Defluviitalea raffinosedens: one gene and its partners. The protein of the gene in region 3 binds, or shares a complex with, the protein of the main gene of each other region. Links are inferred from orthologs where the notes say so. Each region holds a gene or a part of one and is shown on either strand. Other genes may lie near its edges.

Region 1 (6,336 bases), on a different replicon or contig from region 3:
GGTGAAGGAGAAGATACGACTTTAGAGTCGGTAGTCGCAGAAATGCTTATTCGTCACAATAAAACTATTGCTGTAGCTGAATCATGTACAGGAGGACTTCTTGCAGCAAGACTGGTCAATTATCCGGGAATTTCATCAGTATTTATGGAAGGAGCAGTAACATACAGCAATGCATCTAAAATCCGCCAACTGAGTGTTAAAGAGGAAACTTTAAGTAAATATGGTGCAGTAAGCAAAGAAACTGCAGAAGAAATGGCAAAAGGAATCTGTCAAAGCGCTGGAACGGATATAGGTATATCCACAACAGGAATCGCAGGACCTGGTGGAGGAAGCGCTGAAAAGCCGGTAGGACTTGTATATTCAGGAGTGTGTATTGACGGAGAAGTGTTTTCTAAAAAATTTAGCTTCACTGGAGACAGACAGAATATAAGAGAACGTACAGTGATTTCTGTTTTAGATTGGGTCAGAAGAATTTTAAGTGAAAAATACATATAAGAAAAATGCCCGTACTTTTTGAATTTTTGTTGACTAATAGGTGAAAGTATACTATAATAAGAACATCAGTTCGATTGTTTAATTTGTATAAAAATGGTTATTACTTTATTATAAAAAGAAGAAAGGTGGTGTCCCGAAAGATGAAAAAGGCATCAATCGGGAGCAGTATGGCTTCAGAGAAAGAAAAAGCATTAGAGGCAGCTATCAGTCAAATTCAGAAACAGTTTGGTAAAGGTTCTATTATGAAATTGGGAGAAGCAACTGAACATAATATTTCAACAATTCCTACTGGTTCTTTGAGTTTAGACATTGCTCTCGGTGTAGGCGGTATTCCAAGAGGAAGGATTATTGAGATCTTTGGACCGGAGTCTTCAGGGAAAACAACTGTTGCCCTCCATATGATTGCTGAGGCACAAAAATTAGGAGGAATAGCTGCATTTATTGATGCAGAGCATGCTTTAGATCCTGGATATGCAGCAAAACTAGGTGTTAATATTAATGATTTATATATTTCACAGCCTGATCATGGAGAACAGGCTTTAGAAATTGCTGAAACGATGGTTCGATCCGGAGCCATTGATATAGTCATCATTGACTCTGTAGCAGCATTAGTTCCCAAAGCAGAAATAGAAGGGGAAATGGGAGACAGCCATATGGGGCTGCAAGCACGTTTAATGTCTCAGGCCCTTAGAAAATTAACCGGAATTGTCAATAAATCTAAATGTATTGTGGTATTTATTAATCAGCTCCGTGAAAAAGTTGGTGTTGTTTTTGGAAGTCCTGAAACAACAACTGGAGGCCGTGCTCTTAAATTTTATGCCTCTATTCGGTTAGACGTTAGAAAAGTAGAAACGTTAAAGCAAAGTAATGATTCTGTAGGAAGCCGTACTCGAATTAAAGTAGTCAAGAATAAAGTTGCTCCTCCATTCAAGCAAGCAGAATTCGATATTATGTATGGAGAAGGCATTTCAAAAGAAGGGGATATATTGGACCTGGCTACAGAAATCGATATTGTTAATAAAAGTGGAGCATGGTATTCTTATGGAGATCTTCGATTAGGGCAAGGCAGGGAGAATGCCAAAGAGTTTTTAAAAGAAAATCCTCATGTATGCAATGAAATTGAAAATTTGGTTAGAAAATATTATGATTTGCCTCCACGAGATGCAGGAGAGCCAGTTGACCAGGAAACAGCAGATCAGGAAACAGAGCAGGAAGAACAGATAAAATTAAAAGATGAGTAATATTTGCAAACCTCTTTGAATTTCAAGGAGGTTTTTGTATTTTGGGAGTGAGCGTATGAAAATAACCAAGATTGAAAAGCAAAAAAACAACCAGGACAGATGGTCTGTTTTTATAGATGGAGAGTTTGCCTTTGGAGTTACGACGGAAGAGGTATTTGTTTTTAAACTGACAGTAGGCAAAGAAATCAGTGAAATCGAATTGGAGAAAATGATCAAAGAAAAAGACTATTCCAAGGCTAAAGATGTTGCGCTTAAATTTTTAAGTTACAGAGCCAGAAGTGAAAAAGAATTAAGAGACAAACTGATCAGCAAGGAATTTGACCCGGTAACAATTGATCGGGTAATTGAGTTTCTTAAAAGATATGATTATGTTAATGATGAAAAATTTGCAAAAAGCTATGTGCGAGAACGTATTCGACTGAAATTTGAAGGAAGAAAAAAATTAATATACGATTTAAAGCAAAAAGGAATAAAACAAGAAATTATTGACCATGTTTTAAATAACACCGATATCAATGAAATTGACCATGCTCTTAAACTTTTAGAAAAGAAAGTGCCTGATAAAACTGAATTGGGCCTAAAAGAAAAGCAAAGAATTTATCAGTTTTTATTAAGAAAAGGTTTTTCTTATGATATTATTCAAAAAGCATTTAATGTGTATTTTCACTAAAGATAATAGTTATTTCCTTATTTATTGTAGTACTTGACATAATTTTTAAAAAGTTATACAATCATTATGTTATCCTATAATAACTTGAACCATGAAAACTGAATAAAGGAGGTGTTACCCATCGAACCATTTTTGATTGCAATAGTTGTTTTAATTACTGCAATTGTTGTTGGAGCAATTACCTTTGCTATGGGGGTTTCTTATAGAAAACGTATTGCTGAAGCACAAATCGGTTCTGCTGAAGAAAGAGCTAGGAAAATCATAGACGATGCTATTAGCACTTCTGAAGCTAAGAAACGTGAAATTATGTTAGAAGCCAAAGAAGAAACATTAAAAGCAAAGAATGAACTTGACCAGGAAATCAGAGAGCGTCGTGGTGAACTGCAGCGCTTAGAAAGAAGATTACAGCAGAAAGAAGAAAGCTTGGATAGAAAAACTGAAGCTTTAGAGAAAAAGGAAGATGCTCTTAATAAAAAAGCAGAACAGATCGAAGAATTACGGGAAGAAATTATTGCTCTTCAACAAAAAGAAATACAGGAATTAGAAAGAATTTCCGGACTCACCTCCGAGGAAGCTAAAGAATACCTGTTAAAAACTATTGAAAATGAAGTTAAACATGAATCAGCTATGCTCATTAAAGAAATTGAAACCAAGGCGAAACAGGAAGCAGAAAAGAAGGCAAGAGATATTATTGCCAATGCCATTCAAAAGTGTGCTGCCGATCATGTTGCTGATACTACAGTATCTGTAGTGCCACTTCCTAATGATGAAATGAAAGGAAGAATCATTGGTCGAGAAGGGCGCAACATTAGAACATTGGAAACGCTGACGGGAATCGATTTGATTATTGATGATACACCGGAAGCTGTTATTTTATCAGGATTTGATCCTATTAGAAGAGAAGTTGCCAGAATTGCCTTGGAGAAATTGATTGTTGATGGAAGAATTCATCCAGCAAGAATCGAAGAGATGGTTGAAAAGGCCAAGAAAGAAGTAGAAACATTAATTCGTGAAGAAGGAGAAGCTGCTACATTTGAAACCAATGTACACGGTCTCCATCCAGAGCTTATTCGTTTACTGGGTAAATTACGATTTAGAACAAGTTATGGTCAAAATGTTTTGAAACATTCTATTGAAGTTGCAAATCTTTGTGGCTTGATTGCTGCTGAATTAGGTGTTGATGTTCGATTAGCCAAACGTGCCGGACTGCTTCATGATATTGGAAAAGCAGTAGATCACGAAATGGAAGGATCTCATATCAGTATCGGTGTTGAATTGTGTAGAAAATATCGTGAATCCAGTATTGTTCTGAATGCAATTGAAGCGCATCATGGAGATGTGGAACCAGAAAGTATTATTGCCGTTATTGTTCAGGCGGCGGATACCATTTCAGCTGCACGACCAGGAGCAAGAAGAGAAACCTTGGAAACTTATATTAAACGTTTGCAAAAATTAGAAGAGATTGCAGATTCGTTTAAAGGAGTAGAAAAATCGTTTGCGATTCAGGCGGGTAGAGAACTTCGTATCATGGTTATACCTGAAGAAACTGATGATGCGCAAATGGTATTGTTATCAAGAGAAATAGCTAAGAAAATCGAAAACGAACTGGAATATCCAGGTCAAATAAAAGTACATCTTATTCGTGAAACTAGGGCAATAGAATATGCAAAATAGAAAAGAGAAAGTGCGAAATCGCGCTTTCTCTTTTTTATTTTGCACAGAATACAACATATGATATAATACAATATATGTAATAATAAACATATTTTAAAAAAATTATATTTTAAAAAAGGATTTAGGAAAAGAATGGAGAATATATTATAGGAATTAGTTTTTATCCTAAGAAAAGGGGGTCATAAAAGTGGAAGTATTAAAAGTTGCTTCAAAATCGAACCCTAATGCTGTTGCAGGCGCCTTAGCAAACACTATTCGTGAAAAAGGTGGTGCAGAACTTCAGGCAATAGGGGCAGGTGCTCTTAATCAAGCACTAAAAGCAGTGATTATTGCACGAGGATATGTAGCGCCCTCGGGAATTGATTTAATCTGTGTGCCGGCATTTACCGACATTGAGATTAATGGTGAAGAAAGAACTGCGATAAAACTAATAATACAAGCTCGCTAAGAGCTTGTATTATTTTTTGCCTTGTTATTCCATTTCAGGTTCAAAACTCATACAGTCTGTTTCGTGTTTTGATTTGGCATCGCTAACATGTTCGCCTACTAAAATATCTTCTAATGTGCAGTATCTCACTTTATCATTAAATTTACAGGATTTTACATTGCATTTAATTACTTGAGAATTTGGACGTGCCAATATACTCATCTCCTTTATTTATTGGACTTAAATTATAAGTCTCTATCATTATTTGCAGAATCAAATGATTTTATTCTTTTGCATATTGGTATATTATAGTTTACTTTGTGGAGGCAGATTTTTATGAATGCATTCTTTCTGGATGCGCATTGCGATACTATTACAAAAATAATGCATACAAAAGAATCTTTGTATAAAAATAATGATCAAGTTGATATAGAAAGACTGAAAAATTTTTCTCATCCAATACAGTTTTTTGCAATATGGATGCATCCTAAATTTTATGGAAATCCGCTTATATACACCTTAAAAGCAATAGACTATTTTTATAAAGAAATCGAAAAAAATGAACCCTATATTGCAGCTGCAGTTTCTTTAAAAGAAATAGAAAGGAATATTGCAGAAAATAAAATCAGTGCTGTATTAACTGTTGAAGGCGGAGAAGCGCTGGAAGGAGAAATAGAGATTCTTAGAACTTTATACAGGTTAGGTGTCAGATGTATGACATTAACATGGAATTATCAAAACTGTGTTGGTTGTGGAGCAATGGAAGAGCAATTAAAAAAAGGTCTTACTGATTTTGGCATTGAGGTTGTTAAAGAAATGAATGCATTAGGAATGCTTGTAGATGTATCTCATTTGTCAGAGAGCAGCTTTTGGGATGTGAAAAAGACTTCTTCAAAGCCATTTATAGCTAGTCATTCCAATGTAAGGGAGATTTGTAATCATCCAAGAAATTTAAGCGACAAGCAATTAAAAGCCATAGCAGATGCAGCAGGTGTCGTAGGAATAACTACTTATCCACTCTTTCTTAATTCTTCAGGAGAGGCGGATATAGAAGATTTTTTTGCTCATATGGATTATATGGTCAAATTGATAGGAATAGATTATATAGGCTTAGGTTGTGATTTTGATGGCATAGCGACTTTTTCAAAAGGTTTGGAAGATGTGTCAAAACTTAAAAAAGTTTGCGAGCGCCTGGAGAAAAAATATGGTTGTAGCGGTGCAGAAAAAATCTTACACAAGAATTTTTTAAGAGTTATAAAAGAAGTATGGATTGAATAGTGAATAGTGAATAGTCAAAAAAATAACTTGCAATGTACTTTATAATAATTTGATGAATATAATAAAATATGGCATAAAAAGAATTATATGAATTGACATCTTGCAAATATCTGAAAAATATATTACAATATTAAAAAATGATAATGGATGGTGAAATAAATGAAGCTTTCAAATAAAGTAATGGATATTACGCCTTCATCAACTTTAGCTGTTACCGCTAAAGCAAAGCAAATGAAAGCAGAGGGAATAGATGTTGTAGGATTTGGTGCCGGAGAACCGGATTTTGATACACCCGAGCATATTAAGCAAGCGGCAATTAAAGCTATAGAAGATGGATTTACAAAATATACTCCTGCTTCAGGTACAGTAGAGTTAAAGAAAGCAATCTGCCACAAACTCAAGAATGAAAATGGTTTAGACTATAAGCAAAATCAAATTGTGATCAGCAATGGGGCAAAACATTCCCTGACCAATGCATTTACGGCAATATTAAACCCGGGCGATGAAGTGATTATCCCGGCTCCTTTCTGGCTAAGCTATCCTCAAATGGT
Region 2 (6,241 bases), on a different replicon or contig from region 3:
GTTCATAGAACAGAAATCAAAAAAGGTCATATGAACATTTAAGTTCATCTGACCTTTTAAACTCCTGTATGGCCAAAGCCTCCATCTTTTCTTTCAGTATGATCTAATTCCTTGACAGGAATCCACTCAATCTCCTCAATTTTATTAATAATCATTTGAGCGATTCTGTCTCCTCTTTGAATAATAAAATCTTCTTCGCCCAAGTTAATCATAATGACTTTTATTTCGCCTCTATAATCTGCATCAATTGTTCCAGGAGTATTAAGAAGAGTAATCCCATGTTTAAGAGCCAATCCGCTTCTCGGCCTGATCTGAGCCTCATATCCTTTAGGAAGTTGAATATGTATACCTGTTGGAATCAATTTAATCTTGCCCTTTTTTAGTACTTCTTCACTTTCTACATTGGCATACAAATCCATCCCCGCAGACTGATCAGTCATATATTGTGGCAACGGAAGATCTTCAGCTCCAGGCGCCTTTTTAATTAAAACTTTTAACTTATTTGACATAATGCTTTGATCTCCTTCAAGTTAATAGTATCTAATTTTCCTACAATAGATGCACTGATCTTTGAAAAATCAAACAACTGATCAATAAGTAAGGCGATTCTCTCTTCTGTCACTGCATCCACTTTCTCAATAATTTCATCCGGTGTTCTAACTTTATTCAACATTAATTGAGATCTTCCAATGCTGGACATTCGGCTGTTGGTACTTTCCAACCCCATTATATAATTGCTTTTTAATTGCTCTTTTGTTTTAGTTAAATCATCAAAAGGTATTTTATTTATTTTAAGAGAATGAATCTCTTTTATGATCAAATCTAAAACCTCGCTTGTCTGAGAAGGATTCATACCGGCATAAATTGTAAACAAACCTGTATCACTATAGTTTGTTGGATATGAATAAACCGAATAAGCTAAGCCCCTGTCCTCTCTAATTTTTTGAAACAGTCTGGAGCTCATACCTCCTCCAAGTATTGTATTAAGAGTAATCAAAGTATAAACATCTTCAGAATCGGAAGGCAAACCCGGAAAACTTAAACATAGATGTATTTGCTCAATATCTTTCGTCTTGGTGATCATCTGCGCTTTGTATTGAGGATATGTGTACTCATAATCATCCTTTTCATTAAAATCCCAATTTGAAAACTTTTGTTCAATTTTATCCATCATTTCATCGTAATCAAAATTACCTGCTACTGCAATTACTGTATTTTCGGGACGATATCTTTTATTATAATAGGATTTTAATGATTTATAATTAAAAGTAGCAATGGTATCTTCAGTTCCAAGAATAGGTTCTCCTAAAGGATTGTCTTCCCACACAGCCTTTTGCATTAGATCATGTACAAGTTCTTCAGGGGAATCTTCATACATATTAATTTCTTCTATAACGACCCCTTTTTCTTTTTCAATTTCTTTGTCTTCAAAATTAGAATTTAAAAACATATCCACCAATATGTCTAGAGCTTGATCAATATGATTGTCCAAAGCTCTAAAATAATAGCAAGTATATTCTTTAGTGGTATATGCATTGAGTTGTCCGCCAATTCTATCCATTTCATCAGCTATTTGCTTTGAAGTCCTGTTTTTTGTTCCTTTGAACAACATATGCTCAATAAAATGCGAAATACCGCTTTCATGAATTCTTTCATGTCTTGAGCCATTACGAACCCAAATACCCAAAGCAATAGATCGTACAAAGGGAAGTTTCTCCGAAACAATCGTAACTCCATTGGACAATTTTTTAAGTCTGAACATATGATTTCCCCTTTTCTAAGGTTTTTCTATTTCAACTTTTAGTCATTCTTTGAAAACAATCCTTTACACTAATGATTACAAGAAAAGCGTGCAATAGCCGCACGCACTTACAATGAAAAGATTTGTACTCATAATATATATTCAATCTTGCTAAAACATAAACCATGAGGCTATGCTTAAAATTCGGTATTTTCTTCTTGTTCAGGTTTCGGCAAAGTATCTTTTCTGGATAGATTAATTCTTCCTTGCTTATCGATATCAGTTACTTTAACGAGTATTTCATCTCCTACATGAACAACATCTTCTACATTCTTTACATGTTCATGAGTCAATTTAGAAATATGAACAAGCCCTTCTTTTCCAGGAGCAATCTCAACAAAAGCACCAAAATTCATAATCTTTGTTACTTTTCCTAAATACATTTCGCCAGGTTGAATATCCTTTGCAATGCCTTCAATGATTGAAAGAGCTTTCTTTACTTTATCAGAATCTACACCGCAAACAAAAATACGGCCGTCATCTTCAATATCGATTTTAACCCCTGTTTCTTCAATAATTTTGTTAATTGTTTTTCCACGGGGGCCAATAATTTCGCTGATTTTTTCCGGATCAACATTTGTACTGAGAATTTGTGGGGCATAAGGGGAGAGCGCTTTTCTTGGTTCTGAAATAGTTTTTAGCATCACTTCATCTAATATATATGACCTTGCTCTTTTAGTCTGATACAAAGATTTTTCTATAATTTCTCTCGTTAATCCCTGAATTTTAATATCCATTTGGATTGCGGTAATTCCTTTATGAGTTCCAGCAACCTTAAAATCCATATCTCCAAAGAAATCTTCCAGACCTTGTATATCTGTAAGCAGCACGAATTCATCATCACTTTCGCCCGTTACCAATCCTACAGAGATTCCTGCAACAGGAGCCTTAATAGGTACACCCGCAGCCATCAAAGACAACGTACTTCCACAGACACTGGCTTGAGAAGTGGAACCGTTAGAACTTAATACTTCAGAAACTAAACGAATTGCATAAGGAAATTCTTCTTCACTGGGTATAACAGGAAGCAATGCTCTTTCCGCCAAAGCTCCATGTCCTATTTCCCTTCTTCCGGGGCCTCTGGAAGGCTTTGTCTCTCCTACAGAGAAAGATGGGAAATTATAATGATGCATATATCGTTTTGTATCTTCCAAAGCATCCAATCCGTCTAAAATCTGTACATCTCCCATAGCTCCTAAAGTAGTTACGGTCAAGACTTGAGTCTGTCCTCTTTTAAATAGTGCAGAACCATGAGTTCTAGGCAATATATCGATCTCTGCACTGAGAGGTCTGATTTCTTCCAATGCTCTTCCATCAGGGCGTTTATGTTGTTTTAAAATCATTCTTCGTACAGTTTCTTTTTCGAATTTATAAATAGCTTCATTAATATATGGCTCATATTCAGGGTGATTTTCCATAAAGTATGCTGTAATTTTTTCTGTAAGCTCCTTGATTTGCTTTTCTCTTTGCTGTTTATCATCAGTGAATACGGCATTTTCCATTGATTCGTCACCAATATAGGATTTCACTGCGCTATAAACTTCTTCTGGAACTTCATGTTTTTCATACTCGTGTTTTGGTTTGCCACATTCTGCTTGTATCTCTTCTATAAATTTTACAATCTTTTGATTTTCTTCATGACCTCTAAAGATTGCTTCAAGCATAATGCTTTCTTCTAATTCATCCGCTCCTGCTTCAATCATCATTACTTTGTCTTTCGTAGAAGAAACAGTTAAAGACAATCTACTTACTTCTCTCTGAGCTGCAGTAGGATTAATAATGAATTCTCCATCAATATATCCGACATTGACAGAACCCGTAGGGCCTGCAAAAGGAATATCTGAAATAGAAAGAGCAACAGACGAACCTATCATAGCAGCTATTTCAGGGCTACAGTCTTGGTCAACAGAAAGCACCGTTGCCACAATAGAAATATCATTACGATAATCTTTAGGAAATAATGGTCTGATCGGACGATCAATCACCCTAGAAGTCAAAATTGCTTTTTCAGTAGGTTTACCTTCTCTTTTAATAAAGCCCCCGGGAATTTTACCTACTGAATATAACCTTTCTTCATAGTCTACACTTAGTGGAAAAAAATCTATACCTTCTCTGGGCTTATCAGAAGCTGTTGCCGTAACTAAAACCACTGTATCTCCATATCTTACAATTGCAGCTCCATTAGCTAACTCTGCAACTTTACCAATTTCAATGGAGAGTTTACGCCCGGCTAACTCTGTTGAAAATATCTTGGACATATAATATACTACTCCTTTCTAATTAATCTTATGTATATTTAGTATTAAATATTGATGAAATGTTTATGAGAATTATTTTATGCAATATAGTGTAAAATTGCTAAAATAATAGAGCGGATTACTCCGCTCCATACGGTTATTATTTTCTTATGCCTAACTCTTCAATAATAGTACGATATCTCTCGATATCTTTCTTCATAAGATAATTTAATAAACCTCTTCTTTGTCCTACCATTTTAAGAAGACCTCTTCTTGAATGATGGTCTTTCTTATGAGATCTTAAATGCTCCGTTAAATGATTGATTCTTTCTGTAAGAAGAGCAATCTGAACTTCTGGAGATCCAGTATCATTTTCTGTTCTTCCATACTTTGCAATAATTTCTTGTTTTCTAGCCTTATCCATTACAATAATCCTCCTTTATTTTTTATCCCCTTTTGCTAAGAACAGGTCGGAGTTACCTAAATCCGAGCAAAGGTTCTTATACAAAAAGTATTATACCATTCAACATCATTAATGTAAACTATATTTATAAATTTCATAATATAAAACAACTTAATTGATTTAACTTTTAAAAGTTTGCAAAATATGTTTTGGCTAAATCCACATCTTTTTTCATTTGCTTTATAAGTTCTTCAACATTAGAAAACTTTTGTTCGCTTCGAATCCACTGATAAAATTCTATTTCTACGACTTCGTCATATAAATTGCTGTTAAAATCAATTATATATGTCTCAATAACTTTATTTTTCCCATTTACAGTAGGATTATAACCAATATTTGTAACACTATGATAATACTTTCCATTCCATTTTGTTCTGGTGAGATATACTCCATTAGGCGGGTATATTCGGTCTTTTTCTGCTGCAATATTGGCTGTAGGATATCCAAAAGTATTTCCTAACTTCTTACCTTCCAAAACTTTTCCCATAATGATATAGGGTATACCTAATAATTCATTTACTTTGCTGATATTTCCTTTAGATAATTCCTCTCTGACCCTAGTACTGCTAATAATTTCACCTTGATATAAAACAGGAGGTATTTCAATAACTTTTAAGCCCCATTTCTTTTCTCTTTCTTTTAAAAACTGAGCATTTCCTTTTTGCTGTTTGCCAAATTTATTATTGGAACCAATAACGATTACCTTAGCATGCAGCTGTTTTATAAGAATTTCCTCAACAAATTCCTCCGCAGAAATATCTGCAAATTCATTTGTAAAAGGATATTCGATATAAAGATCAATACCCATCTGCTCTAATCTGTGTTTTTTTTCAGATCTTGAAAATATCATTTTTATTGAATGATCTTTCTTTAGTACCATTTGAGGATGGGGGTAAAAGGAGAAAACAATAGATTGATAGTTTTCTTCTTTGCTGACGTTTTTAACAGTTTCTATTAATTTTCTATGTCCCAAATGAATTCCATCAAAATTACCTAATGTAACAGCACTGGGTTGATTTTGAGAAATACTTGAGTTTGATATATATTTCATTATAAAACCCCTTACAAAAATAGTTTCAGCGGTTTTAGATAAAATTCTTCACCTTCTATTGCAACATTATAAAGGCCGATAAAATTTCCACAATCACTGTAAACTCTAATAATGTCATGAGCTTTTATTGCTTCATGCTTATTTTTAATATAAGAAAAATGAATTTTATTGCCATTCATTAAAGCTTTTTCACCAGTTTTTTTAATGGTTACGGAAGGATACTCACGGAATAATTCATCGATATTTACAATAATGTTATCAATTTCTTGTTGATCGACTAATTCTTTGAATTCATCCAATTTGATACTATTGTTGATATTAAAAATGCCAACTTCAGTTCTTATTAAACTGCTCATATGGGCGCCACAACCTAATTGCGCACCAATATCAGCACATAAAGTTCTAATGTAAGTGCCTTTTGAGCATAAAATATCTAACTCTATTTGATCTGGAGGTATGAAAGAAGTAATTTTTATGTCATAAATATGAACTTTTCTTGCTTTTCGCTCTATAGTTTTCCCTTGTCTAGCCAATTCATACAACTTTTTACCATTAACCTTTATAGCAGAATACATAGGAGGGACTTGTTCATATTCTCCAATGAAAGATTGAACCACTTGTTTAATTTTACTTTTATCAAAATCAACTGGCTTTGATTCAATAATATCACCTGTATGATCCTGGGTTGT
Region 3 (6,090 bases):
CCCTTTAGTTTTTTGTGCTAAGGCTTCATAGAATTGGACGCCTTCTTCTTCCATGCTGATCGCTAGTTTTAAAATTTCCTTAGAATTATATGTGTTTTGCCCCATAATATCACTCCGTCTTTGATTTATTAAATTAAAAAATAAGTAGGGGGTTACCCTACTCATTCTTATTGTTCTTCAAATTCATCCTTGCCTACACCGCATACAGGACAAACCCAGTCTTCAGGAAGATCTTCGAAAGCTGTTCCTGGTTGAACTCCGTTATCTGGGTCACCTTCTTCAGGATCATAAACATATCCACATACTAAACAAACCCATTTACTCATACGCATACCTCTTTTCTATGATAGTATTTATGTATATAGCACAGATTTCTAGAATCCAAAATCTATGCTATATTAAATATGCCTATCTCTTATGCATAATATACCACCATTATATTCCTCTTGTCAAATAATATTTATTAACTAATAATATTATTTAGAATTTGTCTTTTTTTCAGGTATGCCGTTGTAAATGAAGCCATTTTTGCTGTCTACGGTTATTAAAGTACCACTTCTGATTAAGGTTACTGCATTTTTGGCACCTATAATAACAGGAATATCTAATGCTCTTGCCACGATCGCTGCGTGACTGTTCTCTCCTTCTTCTCCATCTTCTACAACAATTGCAGAAGCTTTTTTCATATATGGGAGAAAATCATTGTTTGTTCTATGAGTAATTAATATATCTCCTTTTTTGAAATACTTTTCGGCTTCTTCAACAACTTTAATCACACTTGCTGTGCCTGAAACAACCTTGCTTCCAATTCCTTCTCCTTTTGCCAATACATTTCCTACAATATGAACCTTCAGAATGTTCGTTGTACCAGATATGCCAACAGGTACACCGGCTGTAATAACGATAATGTCTCCAGTTTTTGCAACCCCAATTTCTACAGATTTATCTACTGCCAAATTAAAAAGTTCATCTGTTGTAGATTTTAATTCAGTTTTAACCGGTATACAGCCCCAAACCAAATTAAGCTGCCTCCAGGTTTGCTCTTCAACCGTACAACCCAGAACAGGCGCTGAAGGTCTGAACTTAGATACCATTCTTGCGGTATCTCCTGACTTTGTAACCGTTACAATACAAGCGGCATTTAAATCTGCTGCTGTAGTACAGGTTGCGTGGCTTATGGCATTCGTAATGTCGGTCTTAATGGTTCTATGATATTCATTCATATTTTTAATGTAATCAATAGAGTTTTCTGTTCTTTTTGCAATTGTTGACATCATAATTACACTTTCTACAGGATAAGAACCTTTCGCAGTTTCCCCAGAAAGCATGATCGCATCTGTGCCATCGAAAATAGCATTGGCAACGTCATTGGCCTCCGCTCTTGTAGGCCTTGGATTTCTAACCATAGAATCCAACATCTGAGTAGCTGTAATAACGGGTTTTCCTACTTGATTTGCCTTTTGAATAAGCATTTTTTGAACAAGAGGTACTTCTTCTGTGGCAATTTCAACTCCTAAGTCTCCTCTTGCCACCATGATCCCGTCAGCTACTTCCAAAATTTCATCAATATTATTTACACCATCTCTATTCTCGATTTTTGCAATAATTGAAATATTATTGCCGCCATTCTCTTCCAAGATTTTTCTAATTTTAATAACATCATTGGCAGAGCGGACAAAAGAAGCTGCAATGTAGTCAAATCCCATCTTAATGCCAAATTTGATGTCTTCTATATCTTTATCTGTTAAAGACGGCAGATTTACATACACATCCGGTATGTTAACTCCTTTTTTTGAACTTAAAGGTCCACCATTAATTACTTCGCATTCAACTTCTGTATCGGTTATATTTTTCACCCGAAGTTCAATGAGTCCATCATCTAAAAGTACTCTGCTTCCCCGTCTTAAATCGTAAGGAAGGTTTTTATAAGTAACGCTGACTCTGCTTTCGTCCCCTTCTATATCTTCTGTCGTCAGTGTAAACGTTTGCCCTTGTTTTAAGTAAACAACTTCTTTAGAAAATTCTTTAATGCGAATTTCTGGTCCCTTTGTATCCAGGACCAATGGTATAGGAACATTAAGCTCTTCTCTTGCGGCAATAAGATTTTTAATGATTTCTCCATGGGATTCATAAGTTCCATGGGAAAAATTAATTCTTGCAGCATCCATTCCATTTAGAATAAGTTTTTTAATCGTTTCGATATCACCAGATGCAGGCCCTAAAGTACATACGATTTTTGTTTTTCTCATTTTATATCTCTCCTAAATAGAAAGGATTTTAGCCACTTCATACATTCTTTCATCAACTGTTTTTGTCATCTTTAATGCTTCGTTGATATCATAATCTACATATTGTCCATCTTTATACGCTATAACACGATTGCTTTTTCCTTCACAAAGGAGATCTACTGCCAATGCTCCCATCATTGAAGCATGAAGGCGGTCAACTGCTGAAGGACTTCCTCCTCTTTGAAGGTATCCTAAAATCGTTGCTCTGGTTTCTATTCCTGTTACTTTTTCTATTTTAACTGCTAATTCTTGAGAGCCTCCTACCCCTTCTGCAACAATAATAAGGAAATGCTTTTTACCGCGTTGCTTGTTTTGGAGTATTTCTCTTATAATCTCTTCATCGCTGGGTCTTTCTTTTTCAGGAATCAGAACCATTTCAGCCCCATTGGTAATGCCGCACCAAAGTGCAATATATCCAGCATTTCTTCCCATTACTTCTACAATACTGCATCTTTCATGGGAGGTTGATGTATCTCTGATTTTATTGATTGCTTCCATAGCTGTGTTTACTGCGGTATCAAAGCCAATAGTATAATCTGTACATGCAATATCTAAATCAATTGTTCCGGGAATGCCTATTGTATTGATTCCTAAATTCGCTAATTTTTCTGCCCCCTGGAAGGATCCGTCTCCGCCGATAACGATAAGACCATCTATACCGAACACTTTACAAATCTGAGCGCCTTTCTTTTGTCCTTCTTCAGTTATAAATTCGGGACATCTTGCTGTTTGAAGGATGGTTCCCCCTCTTTGAATGGTATCTGATACACTTCTTGGACTCATTTCGAAAATATCTCCATGGATAAGTCCGTTATAACCCTTTCTTACGCCCATGACCCTAAGACCTCTTGCAATAGCCGTACGTACAACGGAACGGATTGTTGCATTCATGCCTGGTGCATCTCCTCCGCTTGTTAATACGCCAATGGTTTTTATCTCTTTGCTCATGATTTTCCCTCCATTATTTTTTAACTTTTCTTATGATTAAGATGCATGAAATACTATTATACCCATATTATCACATACATTTTAATCAATTTATATTTTCATTGCAATAAAAATCTCTTCTGCTTTTCTTATTTTATCTAATTACGACATTTTTATCGCCTAAAAACCCCTTTAATTTAGACATTAATGCCTCATTTGGATGTATCCACAAGCTTTGAGATGCTCTCATAGTCTTTTGAAGCCCTTCAATGTGTATTATGACCGGAACATTTCCTTTGTTCATCTGCAAAAGAGGTTTAATGCCTTCTACAACTTCCATATTACCTTTATCTTTTGGAATTTTTAAATATAGTTTGATGTTGCTTTCTTCTTTTAAATCTCGCATTTTCTCGAAGGGGGTAATGGCCTCGCATATTAATTTCGCATCTTCATCTTCTCGTATAGCCGCCCTTCCCTTTATATACAAAATTTCATCTTCTCTTAAATACTCTGCGCTGCTTTCATATATATTAGGAAATACGATGACTTCCACGCTTCCATACAAATCTTCCAGTGTAATAAATGCCATAATTTGATTGCTTCTGGTTGTTTTAATACTTTTTCCAGTAATCATGCCTCCTATGGTCACGATCTGACCATCATATATGGAACTAGTACCGTGGTCCTCTTCTCTTTTCATAAAATCTAAACTGGTGGCATCCGTATGCTTTTTCAGTTCTTCTTCATACTCATCCAGGGGATGTCCGCTTAAATACATGCCAAGTACTTCTTTTTCCATTGCCAAAAGTACTTTGTGTGGGTATTCTTCTATATCCGGAAGGATGTCGTGTTTAACTCTTTCAGGGGTACCCAAGTCAAACAGATTAATTTGCCCTTCTATATTTTTCTTTTTCTGCTGAGCAATCTGGTCTAAAATTTGCTTATAAACAGCTAAATACTGACTTCTTTTTCCTCCTAGCGAATCAAAAACACCGGCTTTGATTAAACTTTCGACGCTTCTCTTATTTAAGTCACCACTGTCCATTCGTTCAAAGAAATCTGTCAAACTGGTAAATTTACCATTCTCTTTTCTTTCTTTTACTATAGCGTGAATCATATTTCGGCCCACATTTTTAATGGCAGCCAAACCATATCTGATTTTTCCCTGAGACACGGAAAAATCACAAAATCCTTCGTTGATATCCGGCGGCATTAACTCTATGCCCATTTTTTTGCAGGCATAAATGTATTCTTTGATTTTATCGGTACTGTCCATCACTGAAGTCATAAGCGCCGCCATAAATTCTACAGGATAATGGGTTTTTAGCCACGCCGTCTGATAGGCCACCACCGCATATGCTGCAGCATGGGATTTATTAAAAGCATATTTTGCAAAGTCTGTCATTTCATCAAATATTTTTTCTGCCGTCTCTGCGGGTATCCCTCTGTTAACACATCCCGGAATATCTTTGCCATTTCCATAAACGAAAACTTTTCTCTCTTCTGCCATCACATCTGCTTTTTTCTTAGACATAGCTCTTCTTACCAAATCACTTCGTCCAAGACTATAGCCTGCCAGATCCCTTACAATCTGCATTACCTGCTCCTGATACACAATACAGCCATAAGTCGTTTTTAAAATTGGCTCCAGGACATCACAGGTATATTCAATGGCCTCTGGATTTCTTTTCCCTTTAATGTATTTTGGTATAAAATCCATGGGGCCTGGCCGATAGAGGGCGTTTCCTGCAATAATGTCTTCCAGATTTCTTGGCTGAAGTTCTTTTAAGAAGTTTTTCATACCGGTACTTTCCAGCTGGAAGACTCCTTCTGTCTGCGCTGCAGAAATCAAATCATATACTTTCTGGTCATTAAAATCTATTTTATCAATGTCTATCTTAATATTGTGATTTGCTTCGATCTGTTCCAGAGCGCTGCGAATGACTGTCAAGGTTCTAAGGCCTAAAAAGTCCATTTTAAGAAGGCCTAATTCTTCTAAAGTGGTCATGGTAAACTGGGTTGTAATGACACCGTCATTGGAATTAAGGGGCACGTACTCCACAACCGGTTCTTTGGATATAACAACCCCTGCTGCATGGGTTGAAGAATGCCTTGGAAGACCTTCCAGCCTTTTTGACATATCGATGAGATAATGAATTCTGTCATCGTTCTCATACAAATTCCTGAGTTCTCCGTTAATTTCCAGGGCCCTGTCAATCGTAATGCCTAGTTCTGCCGGAATCATCTTTGCCACTTTATCCACTTCTGCATATGGCATATTAAGCGCACGCCCTACATCCCGAATAACAGCCCTTGCGGACATGGTTCCAAAGGTTATGATCTGTGCCACTCTGTCTTCCCCATATTTTCTTATGACATAGTCTATGACTTCCTGCCTTCTTTCATAACAAAAGTCTATATCTATATCAGGCATGCTGATTCTCTCAGGATTTAAAAATCTTTCAAAGAGAAGCTGGTACTGTATCGGGTCGATATTGGTAATCTGCAGGCAGTAAGAAACCATGCTTCCTGCCGCTGAACCTCTTCCCGGACCAACCATAATGCCATTGTCCTTGGCATATTTAATAAAATCCCATACTATGAGAAAATAGTCCACATACCCCATCTGTTCAATGGTAGAAAGTTCATATTCCAGTCTTTCCTTAAGTTCCGGGGTAGGATTGGGATATCTTTGCTTAAAGCCTTCCAAACACAATTTTCTAAGATATTCGCTGGCAGTATACCCTTCAGGTACATCGTATTTTGGAAGCTTTAATTCATGGAAAGTAAATTCTACATTACATCTCTTGGCAATTTTATAAGTATTCTCTATTGCCTCCCTGGCATAGGGAAATCTCTCCTGCATTTCTTCCGG

The links.
Region 1: pfkA (region 3) and rny share a complex: the UniProt entries of both Bacillus subtilis proteins name them as parts of the possible RNA degradosome complex. The link is inferred for Defluviitalea raffinosedens from one-to-one orthologs.
Region 2: pfkA (region 3) and JOD07_RS04485 share a complex: the UniProt entries of both Bacillus subtilis proteins name them as parts of the possible RNA degradosome complex. The link is inferred for Defluviitalea raffinosedens from one-to-one orthologs.

The regions. Positions count from the first base shown.
Region 1 is NZ_JAFBEP010000018.1:25,974-32,309, forward strand. What follows is about bases 1,842-4,837. They hold rny (ribonuclease Y), read left to right. Parts: upstream 1,842-2,595; coding sequence 2,596-4,080; downstream 4,081-4,837. Other genes in these bases: JOD07_RS11795 (RecX family transcriptional regulator), read left to right, coding at 1,842-2,406; JOD07_RS11805 (stage V sporulation protein S), read left to right, coding at 4,268-4,528; JOD07_RS11810 (DUF1540 domain-containing protein), read right to left, coding at 4,553-4,720. Also shown: JOD07_RS11785 (competence/damage-inducible protein A), read left to right, coding at 1-495; recombinase RecA, read left to right, coding at 636-1,736; more of JOD07_RS11795, read left to right, coding at 1,792-1,841; JOD07_RS11815 (dipeptidase), read left to right, coding at 4,844-5,785; JOD07_RS11820 (pyridoxal phosphate-dependent aminotransferase), read left to right, coding at 5,945-6,336. UniProt on the Bacillus subtilis protein: Endoribonuclease that initiates mRNA decay. Initiates the decay of all SAM-dependent riboswitches, such as yitJ riboswitch. Involved in processing of the gapA operon mRNA, it cleaves between cggR and gapA.
Region 2 is NZ_JAFBEP010000004.1:36,988-43,228, forward strand. Bases 1,500-4,400 are described here. They hold JOD07_RS04485 (polyribonucleotide nucleotidyltransferase), read right to left. Parts: upstream 4,060-4,400; coding sequence 1,939-4,059; downstream 1,500-1,938. Other genes in these bases: JOD07_RS04480 (M16 family metallopeptidase), read right to left, coding at 1,500-1,762; rpsO (30S ribosomal protein S15), read right to left, coding at 4,199-4,400. Outside these bases: dut (dUTP diphosphatase), read right to left, coding at 57-509; more of JOD07_RS04480, read right to left, coding at 494-1,499; more of rpsO, read right to left, coding at 4,401-4,462; JOD07_RS04495 (bifunctional riboflavin kinase/FAD synthetase), read right to left, coding at 4,629-5,552; tRNA pseudouridine(55) synthase TruB, read right to left, coding at 5,564-6,241. UniProt on the Bacillus subtilis protein: Involved in mRNA degradation. Catalyzes the phosphorolysis of single-stranded polyribonucleotides processively in the 3'- to 5'-direction. Necessary for competence development in Bacillus subtilis.
Region 3 is NZ_JAFBEP010000001.1:114,383-120,472, forward strand. What follows is about bases 1,250-3,999. They hold pfkA (6-phosphofructokinase), read right to left. Parts: upstream 3,237-3,999; coding sequence 2,262-3,236; downstream 1,250-2,261. Other genes in these bases: pyk (pyruvate kinase), read right to left, coding at 1,250-2,249; JOD07_RS00545 (DNA polymerase III subunit alpha), read right to left, coding at 3,370-3,999. Outside these bases: JOD07_RS00525 (ferritin family protein), read right to left, coding at 1-105; rd (rubredoxin), read right to left, coding at 168-326; more of pyk, read right to left, coding at 477-1,249; more of JOD07_RS00545, read right to left, coding at 4,000-6,090. UniProt on the Bacillus subtilis protein: Catalyzes the phosphorylation of D-fructose 6-phosphate to fructose 1,6-bisphosphate by ATP, the first committing step of glycolysis.